Regions from separate parts of the Lelliottia sp. CFBP8978 genome, predicted to be linked through region 3. Evidence: predicted binding sites of a transcription regulator. Region 3 holds the regulator's gene; each other region holds the start of a gene.

Region 1 (4,223 bases), 1.8 Mb from region 3:
GCAAAACAGAGATGATCGTTCTGATTACCCAGCCAGCAAACTTCAAGGCTGGTAATCAGTTTGCTGATGCTTTCACGATGGGTGAGCAGACAGGGAATGACGACCATGGTCGCGGCTGCCGGTGGGATCCCGGTCGAAAAATCCATCCGCGGCAGCGGGCGCGGAGTGCGAAAACGGGTGGTTGCCTCACTCAGCAGGTCGCTCATCAGCTGACTGATCGCCACAATCAGCGGTATCGCGAGCAGTATCAGCAGCCAGCCCATTCCCTGTTGCCCCGTGGCGTGCAAGATCCCGGCGGTTGTCGCGGTGGTCAGCAGACTCAGGCTGCCAAGCCAGGAAACCAGCGGGATCTGGTTGAAACTGTGCCGCAGGCGGATGAGACGTGAGGCATCAGCCGACAACAGCACTTCCAGCTGCTGACGTCCTTCACCCATCAGATAATAACCAATATGGGCGCCGGGCGTGTCGGGGGCCGATTGCAGGGCAAGCGTCAGCACGCGCTGGGCCACTTCGGGCTCGCTAAAGTGGCTATCCCGGGCCAGCACCTCAATGACGTGACGATAATGATCGCGCGTATCAAAGTGCATCAACGGGTAAATTCCTGCGGGATCACCACGCAACGTCTGTTCCACCACGCTCATGGCTTCGGCGAAATCAGCCCAGTTGGTCTCACTCAGTAACCGCAAACCGGCGATGCTGTTGCTTACCGACAGTTGGCTGGCGGCCAGCTGTTGATTGAAACGGTGAATGAGAATATCGGTTGTGACGCCCTGTTCGGTCAGACGCTGTTCAATCCAGGTCAGCGGCAGCGCCAGCATAGTGCCGCGCCCCTGCAGACGGCGCACCAGTTCAGCTACAAAGGCGCTGCTCAGCGGCGGGCGAGACCGCGCCATATCGGCGATCACCATGATTAAATCGGCAGGGGTATTTTCCGCACATTCAAAAATCCGGGTGACCCAGCTATCGGCCAGATTTCGCTCCTGCTGGGCTTTGACGACGTCGATACTGACCCGACGCAGATTCTCAATTAACGCCAGCCGCAGCATGCCGGGTAGCGCCCACACCTCTCCCAGCGTCAGCGGTGTCTCCCGTTGATAGGCGGTGATATAGCTGGTGAGGTTCGTGGCGTCCCAGCGTCCGTCTCCGTGAGCAATGGCTTCGGCGGCGATATCATAAATCCGTGGACAGCAATGCGGCGATGTCAGTGCCGGAAGGCCTTTGCCGAAGTTCTTTGGCAGGTGCTGGCGAACGATGCGGATCTGCTCTTCAATCAGGTAGTAGTTATCCAGCAACCACTCACCGGCGGGCATAATGCTCGCTTTTTTGCCGGCATTGAGCACGTAGCAGTTTTGCGTTATTACCGCTTCATTATTATCGAGACGTTTAAGCAGGTAATAGGGCAATTTGTCAGGGGACAATTTATGCGAACGCGCCAGCTTTTGCCCGTAGCGCTCCATCTGAGCGGTCGAAAACAGCTCTGCTTTAAAACTGTTTTCAACCGAGGATTCGCTGGCCTGAAGCGGCGGTAACAGCTCGGGTGTCGGCGGCAGTGAACGGGAGCGGCTCCGCCACTTTTTAAGATTCATATTCATAGAATTGCTCTGGTGCGACATGAACGCGCAGGAGCAGTTGCGAAATCAGATCAGAAACGTTCTCTCAGGATGGGTGTGGGGCATCAGGGATTTAACAGCTGCTGGTATCTTTCTTAAGTATAGAACACCGATATTTTGGCGGGGCGCGCGACAGAGATCAGCGCGGTGTAACGAACAACGCCTTACAGCCAGGGCACAGCATGGCCTGCTTCAGCCGAATTTTAGAGGTGGGGTGAGATGACCGTTGGCCACAAACAGGGCAGGTGACAGTGGTGGTCGATGCACCACCGATAAGCTTCATTGCATAATCGATAAGAGACATGAGGATGAACCTTTCAATGAATGAGCTTCATCCTATCACGAAGTGGTTAATAAGTATCCGATGAATTTTAGCGGGAATTAGCGGCACGATCGCGACAAAATTTCTGCAGATCATCGCCAGAGGGGATGCTTTCGCGTGTGTTGTGTTGGCGGAGAATCATCGTACACAATACCCTGGCGTGCTCCCTGAAAAACTAAATCTCTTCTGACTTCAATGTGTTCAGATTAAGCCGCACGTGACCTGTTGATCTTCGCCGTTAATTTTAGATACTGTATATAAACACAGTTACAGAGGTGCAGTATCATGCAATTCATCCTTCCTACAGAGAGTGTCCCACCGGTCTCCCTGCCACTTTTTACTGAGCGGGTACCCGGTGGCTTTCCCAGCCCGGCTCAGGACTATGTTGAAGAGAGGATTAATCTTAATACGCTCCTGATAGCCCATCCTGGTGCCACGTATTTTATTAAAGTGAGCGGAGAGTCTATGACGGGCGCTGGCATTGGCGACGGCGATCTTCTGGTTGTGGATCGGTCATTGTCGGCCCGCCATGGAGATATTGTCATTGCCGCCGTGGCCGGTGAGTTTACGGTGAAGGAACTGCGCACGCATCCGTATTTGCAGTTAGTCCCGCACAATCACAACTACTCGCCCATCACCTTTCAGAATGCTGAAGAGCTGGAAATATTTGGTGTGGTGACATTTTCAGTGAAGTCACATAAATGACGATGTTTGCATTAGCCGACGTCAACAGCTTTTATACGTCTTGTGAAACGGTGTTCCGCCCGGATATAAAAGGCAAACCCGTGGTGGTGGTCTCCAGCAACGATCTGAATGGTGAGAAACGTTAATTAATCCTGTGCTGTTCACATTACTTATTACTGATGGTCTGAGGCGTGATATGAGGCTTGTATTTGCAACAAAAGACCTGAATCTGGCTGGCTGCTCCTGAGGGCTTTCCATTGCTCATTGGAGCCGATGGAAGCCAGTTCAGTCGGCATAATCTTTCCTTTGGCACATCCTTATGGCGTCATTAATCACAGGGAACAGAACAAAATAATTTCACTTCGCAACAGGTAAGTCTGAATATCGGGTTGTATAAGCGGGAGAAAGCATCTCACGCTTCATTGCCCAGGTTTTTTCGATGCCTTGACCTGCAAACCAGATCTTTCCTTTTCCAGAGTTATTCAGCTTATCGATAGTCTCCATTAAAGCTGCGCTATTTTTTCTTGGGGTATTGTCATCAAATAGATTTAGCTGAGCCACTCCATTACTGAAAAAATCAGCCAGCATAACACCAGCCTTCATATATCGATGGCCATCAATCCATATCTTCCCCAGGGAATTCGTGGCTGAAGTTATAATGTCACGGGTATCATTAGACGGAGTCAATAGCTTCATGGAAGCTTGATTCCCATAGTATATTTCATTATCTGCGTGTGGACTGGTTCGAATAAAAACACTAACGAAACGGCAGAATTGGCGCTCACTGCGTAGTTTTTCTGACGCCCGCTCAGCATAGGCACAAATGGCCTGGTGCATATCTGAGTACTGAGTTATGCGATTGCCAAAGGATCTACTGCAGATGATCTGTTGTTTTGTTGGTGAAAATTCTTCCAGTTCAAGACATTGCTCACCACGAAGTTCTCGAACGGTTCTTTCAAGCACAACATTGAAGTGCTTCCTGATTACCCACAATGAGCTTTCAGCCAGGTCAAGTGCTGTATTAATACCCATTGAATTAAGTCTTTTACTGATTCTCCGACCGATGCCCCAGACATCCTCAACCGAGATAAGTGCCAGTAATCTGCGCTGACGATCAATATTTGATAGGTCGACAACGCCACCAGTGCCACGCCATTTCTTGGCTGCATGGTTAGCTAATTTTGCTAATGTTTTTGTTTGCGCAATACCAACTCCCACAGTTAAACCTGTATTTTTAAATACTTTATTTCTCATTTCATGACCGAAGTGACTTAAGGGCATGCAATTTATCACTCCCGATAAATTAACAAAGGCTTCATCGATTGAATAAATTTCGATGGAAGGACTCATTTCAGTCAGCGTCTGCATAACGCGCTCACTGAGGTCGGCATAAAGTGCATAATTAGAGCTAAATACATGAATCCTGGAACTGTATGTGTTATTTTTTATTTTAAAAAAAGGCTCCCCCATTTTTATACCAAGGGACTTTGCTTCTTCTGAGCGAGAAATAATGCAGCCATCGTTATTAGAAACGACGACAATAGGTTTTCCTTTTAAATCTGGGCGAAAGACCGTCTCGCAAGACGTGTAAAAACTATTTACATCGA
Region 2 (4,223 bases), 670 kb from region 3:
CGAAAGGCAGCTATCCTGGCTGGCAGCCAGATGCCTCTTCTCCGGTGATGGCGCTGGTGCGTGAAACTTATCAGCGTCTGTTCAATAGCACCCCGAACATTCAGGTGATCCACGCAGGTCTGGAGTGCGGTCTTTTCAAAAAACCGTATCCTGACATGGACATGGTTTCCATCGGGCCAACCATTACCGGTCCACACTCTCCGGATGAGCAAGTCCATATCGAAAGCGTGGGCCACTACTGGACGCTGCTGACCGAACTGCTGAAATCCATTCCGGCGAAGTAAGTCGCTACTGGGGTGGGTGCGGTTTGATGCCCTCACCCCAGCCCTCTCCCACGGGGAGAGGGAGAAAACACTAGAAACGGTAACTCAGGTTACCGTTTTGCTTTTATTCTGTGCGGTTTGATGCCCTCACCCCTGCCCTCTCCCACAGGGAGAGGGAGAAAACACTAGAAACGGTAACTCAGGTTACCGTTTTGCTTTTATTCTGTGCGGTTTGATGCCCTCACCCCTGCCCTCTCCCACAGGGAGAGGGAGAAAACACTAGAAACGGTAACTCAGGTTACCGTTTTGCTTTTATTCTGTGCGGTTTGATGCCCTCACCCCTGCCCTCTCCCACAGGGGGAGGGAGCCAAAATGCAGGCCCGGTAAGCGTAGCGCTACCGGGCTTTTTTATAACCCCAGCACCAGCTGTCGCTCAAGCTGCGGATCAAGCAAGGTGACATGTAATCCCACCAGCCGCACTCCCCGGCCCGCGCGCCGTTCCTGCCAGGCTTTCCTTGCGGTCACAATCAGGTCGTCTTTATTCAGCCGCGGCCAGACATGCTCCTGGGTTGTCTGCTGGAAGTCGTTAAACTTCAGCTTAACTCCCTGGCGCGCAATGAGGAGATCTGGCTTCACTTTTGCCAGCCGCCGCTCCAGCTCGGGGTAGAGCTGCTCGACGATAATAGTTTCGCAGTCGTGCCAGTCGTGGATGTCCTCAGCCAGCGTGCGTTCCACTCCCACTGATTTGCGCAAGCGTTCGCTGTTGATACTGCGCTCGTCAATCCCCTGACTACGCTCCCACAGCACGCGCCCAAATTTGCCAAAACGCTTAAGCAGCATTGCCAGATCGCTGTTCTGCACATCTTCGCAGGTGCGTAACCCCAGGCTTTCCAGCTTCGCGGCTGAAACTTTACCCACGCCGGGGATTTTGCCAAGCGGCAGGGTCTTCAAAAATATCGGAACATCGTCTGGCGTAATCACGAACTGACCATTGGGCTTATTTAAGTCAGAGGCGATTTTTGCCAGAAATTTTACCGGTGCGATACCGGCGGAGGCCGTCAGGTTCAGTTCATCGGAAATGGTCTGGCGGATTTCCTGCGCCATCAGCGTGGCGGAGCCATGGCAATGCACACTGTCCGTCACGTCAAGATACGCTTCGTCCAGAGACAGCGGCTCGATGAGCGAGGTATAGCGAGAGAAGATTTCCCGAATATGAACCGAGGCCTCTTTATAAGCATCAAAACGGCCGGGTAACAGGATGAGATGAGGGCAGAGCTTGAGCGCCATCGCCGTGGGCATGGCGCTGCGCACGCCAAATTTGCGCGCCGGGTAGTTAGCGGTGCTGATCACGCCACGTTTTACGCGGCTACCGCCAATCGCAATGGGGACGTCCCGCAAAGTCGGGTTGTCTCGCATCTCTACGGCGGCAAAAAAGCAGTCCATATCGACATGGATTATTTTGCGCATACTGAGCCTCACTCTTTACTGGATAAGTATACAGTGAAAAAAGCAGAATTGAGAAGCCCTTGTTATTATTGTGAGTCTGAATTGCGCACTGTTTCGCAAAGTTCTTACATTCATTCACACAGAGATGCTTTATAACGGAAAACTATTTTGTAAACTCATTCGTTCACTCTTGCGAAAAAATGCAGCGATGCTAATGTGAGCGCTCCTAATACAGAAAATTCTGATTTCGGGTCTCTTTTGCCGTCCTGGCAAGTTGGCTTTAGCTTTATCAAGGAACAAGTAGTATGCGTAAAATCGCATTATTCATTGCGATGCTTCTAATACCGTGTGTGTCATTTGCTGGGCTGCTTGGCAGCAACAGTTCCACTACGCCGGTCAGCAAAGAATATAAACAGCAGTTGATGGGATCACCGGTCTATATTCAGATCTTCAAGGAAGAACGCACGCTCGATCTGTTTGTGAAAATGGGCGAGACATATCAGCTACTTGATAGCTACAAAATTTGTAACTATTCCGGTGGGTTAGGCCCGAAGCAACGTCAGGGTGATTTTAAAAGTCCTGAAGGGTTCTACACCATTCAGCGCAGTCAGCTCAAACCCGACAGCCGTTTTTATAAAGCGATCAACATTGGCTTCCCGAATGCCTTTGATCGTGCTCACGGCTATGACGGTAAATACCTGATGATTCACGGTGCCTGCGTATCTGTCGGTTGCTATGCGATGACCGACAGCGGCATTGATGAGATTTTCCAGTTCGTGACCGGCGCGTTAGTCTTCGGCCAGGCGGGGGTTCAGGTGAGCATCTATCCGTTCCGCATGACCGATGCCAATATGCAGCGTCATAAGTATTCGACCTACGCGGATTTCTGGAAACAGCTCAAACCCGGCTATGACTACTTCCAGCAGACTCACAAACCACCGACCGTTTCGGTAGCGGATGGACGTTACATCGTCAGCAAACCGCTGAGTCATGAAGTCGTCCACCCGCAGCTGGCGTCAAATTACGCGGTTCCCGAGACAAAATAAGACCCACTCACCTGGCATAATCCTTTGCCAGGTTTCATTGCCGGTCAGCGGCTGAGTGGCGATAACCGTGACCACATCATTGGGTGTGGTCTCTTTCTGGAAATCAATCTCCACGTCCTGATCAAGCAACTTTGCCACGCCAAACGGCGCGCGACGGGTGATCCAGAAAAGATTGGTCGAGCAGAACGCCATCACATAGCGCCCATCCGACAGCAGCATATTAAATACGCCCTTATCACGCAGCTCACACGCCAGCGAGCCGATGTACTTAAACACCGCTGCCATATTTCCCGGCGTGCGTGGATAACGTTCGGTCAGCTTATGCAACAGCCAGCAAAAGGCTTTTTCGCTGTCGGTTTCTCCCACCGGACGGAAATTGCCCGTCTCCAGTGTTTTATAGCCGGTCAGTTGCCCGTTATGCGCATAGGTCCAGTTACGGCCCCACAGCTCCCGGGTGAAAGGATGGGTATTCTCCAGCGCCACCTCGCCGCGATTGGCCTGACGAATATGAGCAATCACCGAACACGATTTTATCGGGTAATCCTGCACCAGTCTGGCGATGGGCGAGTTGAAGCTGGGTTGCGGATCTTTGAACGTGCGACAACCTTTGCCTTCGTAGAAGGTAATACCCCAGCCGTCTTTATGCGGACCGGTGCCTCCGCCGCGCTGCACCAGCCCGGTGAAACTAAAGCAGATATCGGTTGGCACATTGGCGCTCATCCCGAGCAATTCGCACATACATCACCTCCACAAAAACGCCTTAAAGCGGGAAGGCGTAATTGTTGCAGCCAGTTTGGCTTCGGACAGCGCACAGAAACCGGCGCGTACGCGTAGTACGTGAGGATTTCGAGCACTGCCCGGATTCAAAATGGCAAATAAAATAGCCTTCTTACTTAACCATCTCTTTTTCAATCAGCTGAATCAGGATATGAATCACTTTAATGTGAATTTCCTGAACGCGGTCAGCGTAACCGAAATGCGGCACACGGATTTCGATATCCGCTGAGCCCGCCATTTTACCGCCATCTTTACCGGTCAGGGTGATGACTTTCATGCCTTTTTCGCGCGCCGCTTCAATCGCTTTGATCACGTTAGCGGAATTGCCAGACGTCGAGATACCGAGCAGGACATCCCCTTCACGACCCACAGCTTCAACATAGCGTGAGAAGATATGATCGTAACCGAAGTCGTTACCCACGCAGGAGATGTGGCTAACGTCAGAAATCGCAATCGCCGGGTAGCCCGGACGGTTTTCACGATAGCGTCCGGTCAGCTCTTCGGCAAAGTGCATGGCGTCACAGTGTGAGCCGCCGTTACCGCAAGAGATCACTTTACCACCGGCTTTGAAGCTGTCCGCCAGCAGAACCGCCGCGCGCTGAATCGCGTGAATATTGGCTTCATCTTTCAGAAAGTTAGCCAGCGTTTCCGCCGCTTCGTTCAGTTCGTTACGAATAAGATCCTGGTACAT
Region 3 (4,223 bases):
ACAGGCGGATCATTTCATACGAGAAATTCGCCGCAATCTCTTCCATCAGGGCGATAGCGTTCTGCTGGGCTTTCTCGTGAGAGATTTTCTTGCTGCGCGCTTCATCTTCAACCGCGCGGGCAATCGCTTTGGATGCCAGCAGTTTATTAAACAGATCCTGACGCGCGGGCAGGCGTGGCCCAACGGCCGCCAGGCGCTGACGGGCGAAGTGCATACGGGCGACGCGGGCCAGTTTTTGCGCGATGATTTTATCGGTACCGTGTTCGTCAGCCATGCGGCGCAAGGAGACGGACGGCGAGAAACGCACAAAACTGTCGCGTCCCAACCATGAAACGGCAAAGAATTTTTGAATGCCGTTAAGCATACGCAGTGGCGGATTTTCTTCGCCTTTCTGACGTCCCGGACGACGACCAAACATCACCGACACCGGCACCATCTGGACATCCAGATCGGGGTTGCTGCGGTGCAGATCGAGGTAGTCGTGGAACAGCTTGATGGACTCTTCCTTCGGCGTGTAATAGGTAAACACGCGAGGCCCGCCGTGAATAAACACGTAGCGTGGCAGCAGAGTGCCATCGACCTCAAGGGGTTCAAGCGGATCGGGTAAGTCGTGCGCCAGACATTGGGCGCGCAGCGTCAGTAAGTCTGCCTTCGAGTTGTAAGGCAAAACGTACATAATAGGGCGCGAGGTATCGAGCCCTAATTCCAGCGCAGGTTCCGCCGGGATAGACTTACTTTTTACCAGGACGCTTAATGGTAAATTAAGTAATTTGTAGTAAATTCGTGGCCAGCCGGACATAAACGATGTAAAGCCTCTGGTTAATAATGCAATTGCGGCGCAAGGATAACAGAAAGCGCGCAAAATTTCTGTTGTTACCCGTCATACTTCAGGCTGCGGCGATACGCGTCGCAGCGAGAGTGATTGACGCTAAATCTAAGAAAAGGTTCTTTTAATGGCCAATAATACCACTGGGTTAACCCGAATCATCAAAGCTGCCGGATATTCATGGAAAGGTTTCCGCGCCGCATGGATCAATGAGGCTGCTTTCCGCCAGGAAGGGGTTGCCGCCATCATCGCGGTGATCATCGCCTGTTTCCTTGATGTGGATGCGATCACCCGCGTTCTGCTCATTGGTTCGGTTCTTCTGGTGATGATAGTGGAAATTCTCAACAGTGCTATTGAAGCGGTGGTGGATCGTATCGGTTCTGATTTCCACGAGCTCTCAGGCCGTGCGAAAGACATGGGTTCTGCCGCCGTGTTGCTGGCGATTATCATCGCTGCCATCACCTGGGGCACGCTTCTTTGGTCACATTTTCGATAAGCCTTCCAGATTCAAATAAGTCTCTGGTTTTTTGTGCAGTTTTTGGTTCCAAATTCACCTTTGACTGTATATACTCACAGCATAACTGTATATACACCCAGGGGGCGGAATGAAAGCGTTAACGGCCAGACAGCAAGAGGTGTTTGATCTGATCAGAGATCATATCAGCCAGACGGGAATGCCCCCGACGCGTGCGGAAATCGCACAGCGCCTGGGCTTCCGTTCTCCAAATGCCGCTGAAGAGCACCTCAAAGCGCTGGCACGTAAAGGCGTCCTTGAGATTGTCTCCGGCGCTTCACGCGGCATCCGTCTGCTGGTGGAAGAAGAAGAAGGCCTGCCACTCGTGGGGCGCGTTGCAGCGGGTGAGCCTTTGCTGGCACAGCAACATATCGAAGGGCATTATCAGGTCGATCCTGGAATGTTTAAACCGAGTGCTGATTTCCTGCTGCGCGTCAGCGGTATGTCCATGAAGGATATCGGTATCCTGGATGGCGATCTGTTGGCAGTACATAAAACGCAGGATGTGCGTAACGGGCAGGTTGTTGTTGCGCGTATTGACGACGAAGTTACGGTTAAGCGACTGAAAAAACAGGGTAACTCTGTTCAGTTGTTGCCAGAAAACAGCGAGTTCTCTCCGATTGTTGTGGATTTGCGCGAGCAGACTTTCACTATTGAAGGGCTGGCAGTTGGCGTTATCCGTAATGGTGAGTGGCTGTAATTTCTCTCTGACAGGCTGTGGTCCCACCGCAGCCTGGCTGTGTTCTTCCCTTCCCGGTAATTGCTCATGTCTCTGCTGACCTCTTCAGACAAGGCATTGTGGCGTCTCGCCCTGCCCATGATCTTCTCCAATATCACCGTACCCCTTCTCGGTCTGGTCGATACGGCTGTCATTGGTCATCTGGACTCTCCGGTTTATCTGGGAGGCGTAGCGATCGGCGCTACGGCGACCAGTTTCCTCTTCATGCTGCTCCTCTTTTTGCGCATGAGCACGACGGGGCTTACCGCTCAGGCTTTTGGCGCCAAAGATCCGCGGCGTCTGGCACGGGCGCTGGTTCAGCCGCTGATCCTCGCCCTGGGTGCAGGTTTGCTGATTGTGCTGTTGCGTACTCCCCTGATCGATCTGGCGTTGCAGATTGTGGGCGGGAGCGAAGCCGTGCTGGAGCAAGCGCGACGTTTTCTGGCTATCCGCTGGCTCAGCGCTCCGGCCTCCCTGGCGAATCTGGTGCTGCTCGGCTGGTTGCTTGGCGTTCAGTATGCCCGGGCGCCGGTGATCCTGCTGGTGGTAGGAAATCTCCTCAATATTGTTCTCGATTTGTGGCTGGTGATGGGCCTGCACATGAATGTGCAGGGGGCGGCTCTGGCGACCGTCGTGGCAGAATACGGCACATTTTTCATCGGCTTGTGGATGGTTAAACGGGTGCTCGCGATGCGTGGCATCTCGCTGACGATGCTCAAAACTGCGTGGCGTGGCAATATTCGTAAACTGCTGGCGCTGAACCGCGACATCATGCTGCGCTCGTTGCTGCTACAGCTCTGCTTTGGCGCGCTGACGGTTTTTGGCGCGCGTTTAGGTCCAGAGATCGTGGCCGTCAATGCCGTACTCATGACGTTACTGACCTTCACGGCCTACGCGCTGGATGGCTTTGCCTACGCCGTAGAAGCCCATTCCGGGCAAGCCTACGGTGCGCGGCAAGCGGGGCAATTGCAGGACGTGTGGCGTGCCGCGTGCAGGCAATCTGGCCTGGTGGCGCTCGTTTTTGCGCTGAGCTATGCCTTATTTGGTAATCACATTGTGGCGCTACTGACCACATTGCCTGAGTTACGCGAGCTGGCGAGTCATTACATCTTCTGGCAGGTCTTGTTGCCGGTGGTGGGGGTCTGGTGCTATTTGCTGGATGGTATGTTTATTGGCGCGACGCGCGGCGCGGAAATGCGCAACAGCATGGCCGTGGCGGCAGCGGGCTTCGCCTTAACCCTGTTGACACTTCCGTGGCTCGGAAACCACGGTTTGTGGCTGGCTCTGGCCGTATTTCTGGCGCTGCGGGGCCTGTCGCTGGCCCTTATCTGGCGTCGTCACTGGCGCAAAAATACCTGGTTCCCATAGTGGCTTCGTTCGGCGAAATGGTTAAAGATTCTGAATCTCAACACGCATACCGAATCCTTATCTACAATTATTATCACGTCCAGCAGGAAATGAACGTAACGGACGATACGAATTTACTTGATAACCGAACGATGAGGAATTGATTATGAATAAAGACGAAATCGGCGGTAACTGGAAACAGTTCAAAGGTAAAGCGAAAGAACAGTGGGGTAAACTGACCGACGATGACGTAACCGTCATTGAAGGTAAACGCGAACAGCTTGTCGGTAAGATTCAGGAACGATATGGCTACGCGAAAGACCAGGCGGAAAAAGAGGTTGTTGACTGGGAAAAACGCAACGACTACCGCTGGTAAATGAGTTCTACCCGAACGTACATGGATGTACGATCTCTGAGGGCGGCTTATGCCGCCCGCTTACGTTAACGCGGCTTTTTCTTTACCAGTATCGAATGATCGTGCTGGCAATCGCTCTGGTGGCGACAGGCTTCTACTTCCACACAGGCTGAGCATAAGCCGTGCGCCTCAATCACATTGTGGCGAAGGGCAAATCCCATTTTCGCGGCCAGCGAATGCATAATATCTTCCACACCCTCTGCACCCTCTTCTTTGACCACTCCACAGCGATCGCAGATAAACATGGCGGACGTATGCGTCGGTTGATCGAACAGATGGCAAAGCACATAGCTGTTTGTTGATTCAACTTTATGCACAAAACCCTGTTCCAGCAGAAAATCCAGCGCCCGATAGACGGTGGGGGGTTTTGCCTGTGGCTCGCTTTCACGCAATAAATCGAGTA

What was found. Region 3 encodes LexA, which represses DNA repair genes until DNA is damaged. Its sites were predicted from a motif close to TNCTGTATGTACATACAGNA; they were not measured.
Region 1: a site for LexA is predicted at 2,182-2,201, ahead of umuD (translesion error-prone DNA polymerase V autoproteolytic subunit). Genes of this name have one in related genera too.
Region 2: a site for LexA is predicted at 1,747-1,766, ahead of dinB (DNA polymerase IV). Genes of this name have one in related genera too.

The regions. Positions count from the first base shown of each region.
Region 1 is NZ_CM188253.1:2,015,590-2,019,812, forward strand. Features, by position in the region: gene SOM82_RS09455 (GH36-type glycosyl hydrolase domain-containing protein) at 1-1,592, opposite strand, end outside; gene SOM82_RS09460 (YnfU family zinc-binding protein) at 1,750-1,914, opposite strand; gene umuD (translesion error-prone DNA polymerase V autoproteolytic subunit) at 2,218-2,637, shown strand; partial or broken gene SOM82_RS09470 (Y-family DNA polymerase) at 2,640-2,747, shown strand; gene umuC (translesion error-prone DNA polymerase V subunit UmuC) at 2,974-4,223, opposite strand, start outside.
Region 2 is NZ_CM188253.1:931,835-936,057, reverse strand. Features, by position in the region: gene pepD (cytosol nonspecific dipeptidase) at 1-284, shown strand, start outside; gene dinB (DNA polymerase IV) at 672-1,730, opposite strand; gene dpaA (peptidoglycan meso-diaminopimelic acid protein amidase) at 2,015-2,755, shown strand; gene SOM82_RS04305 (class II glutamine amidotransferase) at 2,726-3,493, opposite strand; gene lpcA (D-sedoheptulose 7-phosphate isomerase) at 3,645-4,223, opposite strand.
Region 3 is NZ_CM188253.1:257,539-261,761, forward strand. Features, by position in the region: gene plsB (glycerol-3-phosphate 1-O-acyltransferase PlsB) at 1-799, opposite strand, end outside; gene SOM82_RS01155 (diacylglycerol kinase) at 954-1,322, shown strand; gene lexA (transcriptional repressor LexA) at 1,432-2,040, shown strand; gene dinF (MATE family efflux transporter DinF) at 2,107-3,426, shown strand; gene SOM82_RS01170 (CsbD family protein) at 3,572-3,781, shown strand; gene zur (zinc uptake transcriptional repressor Zur) at 3,847-4,223, opposite strand, start outside.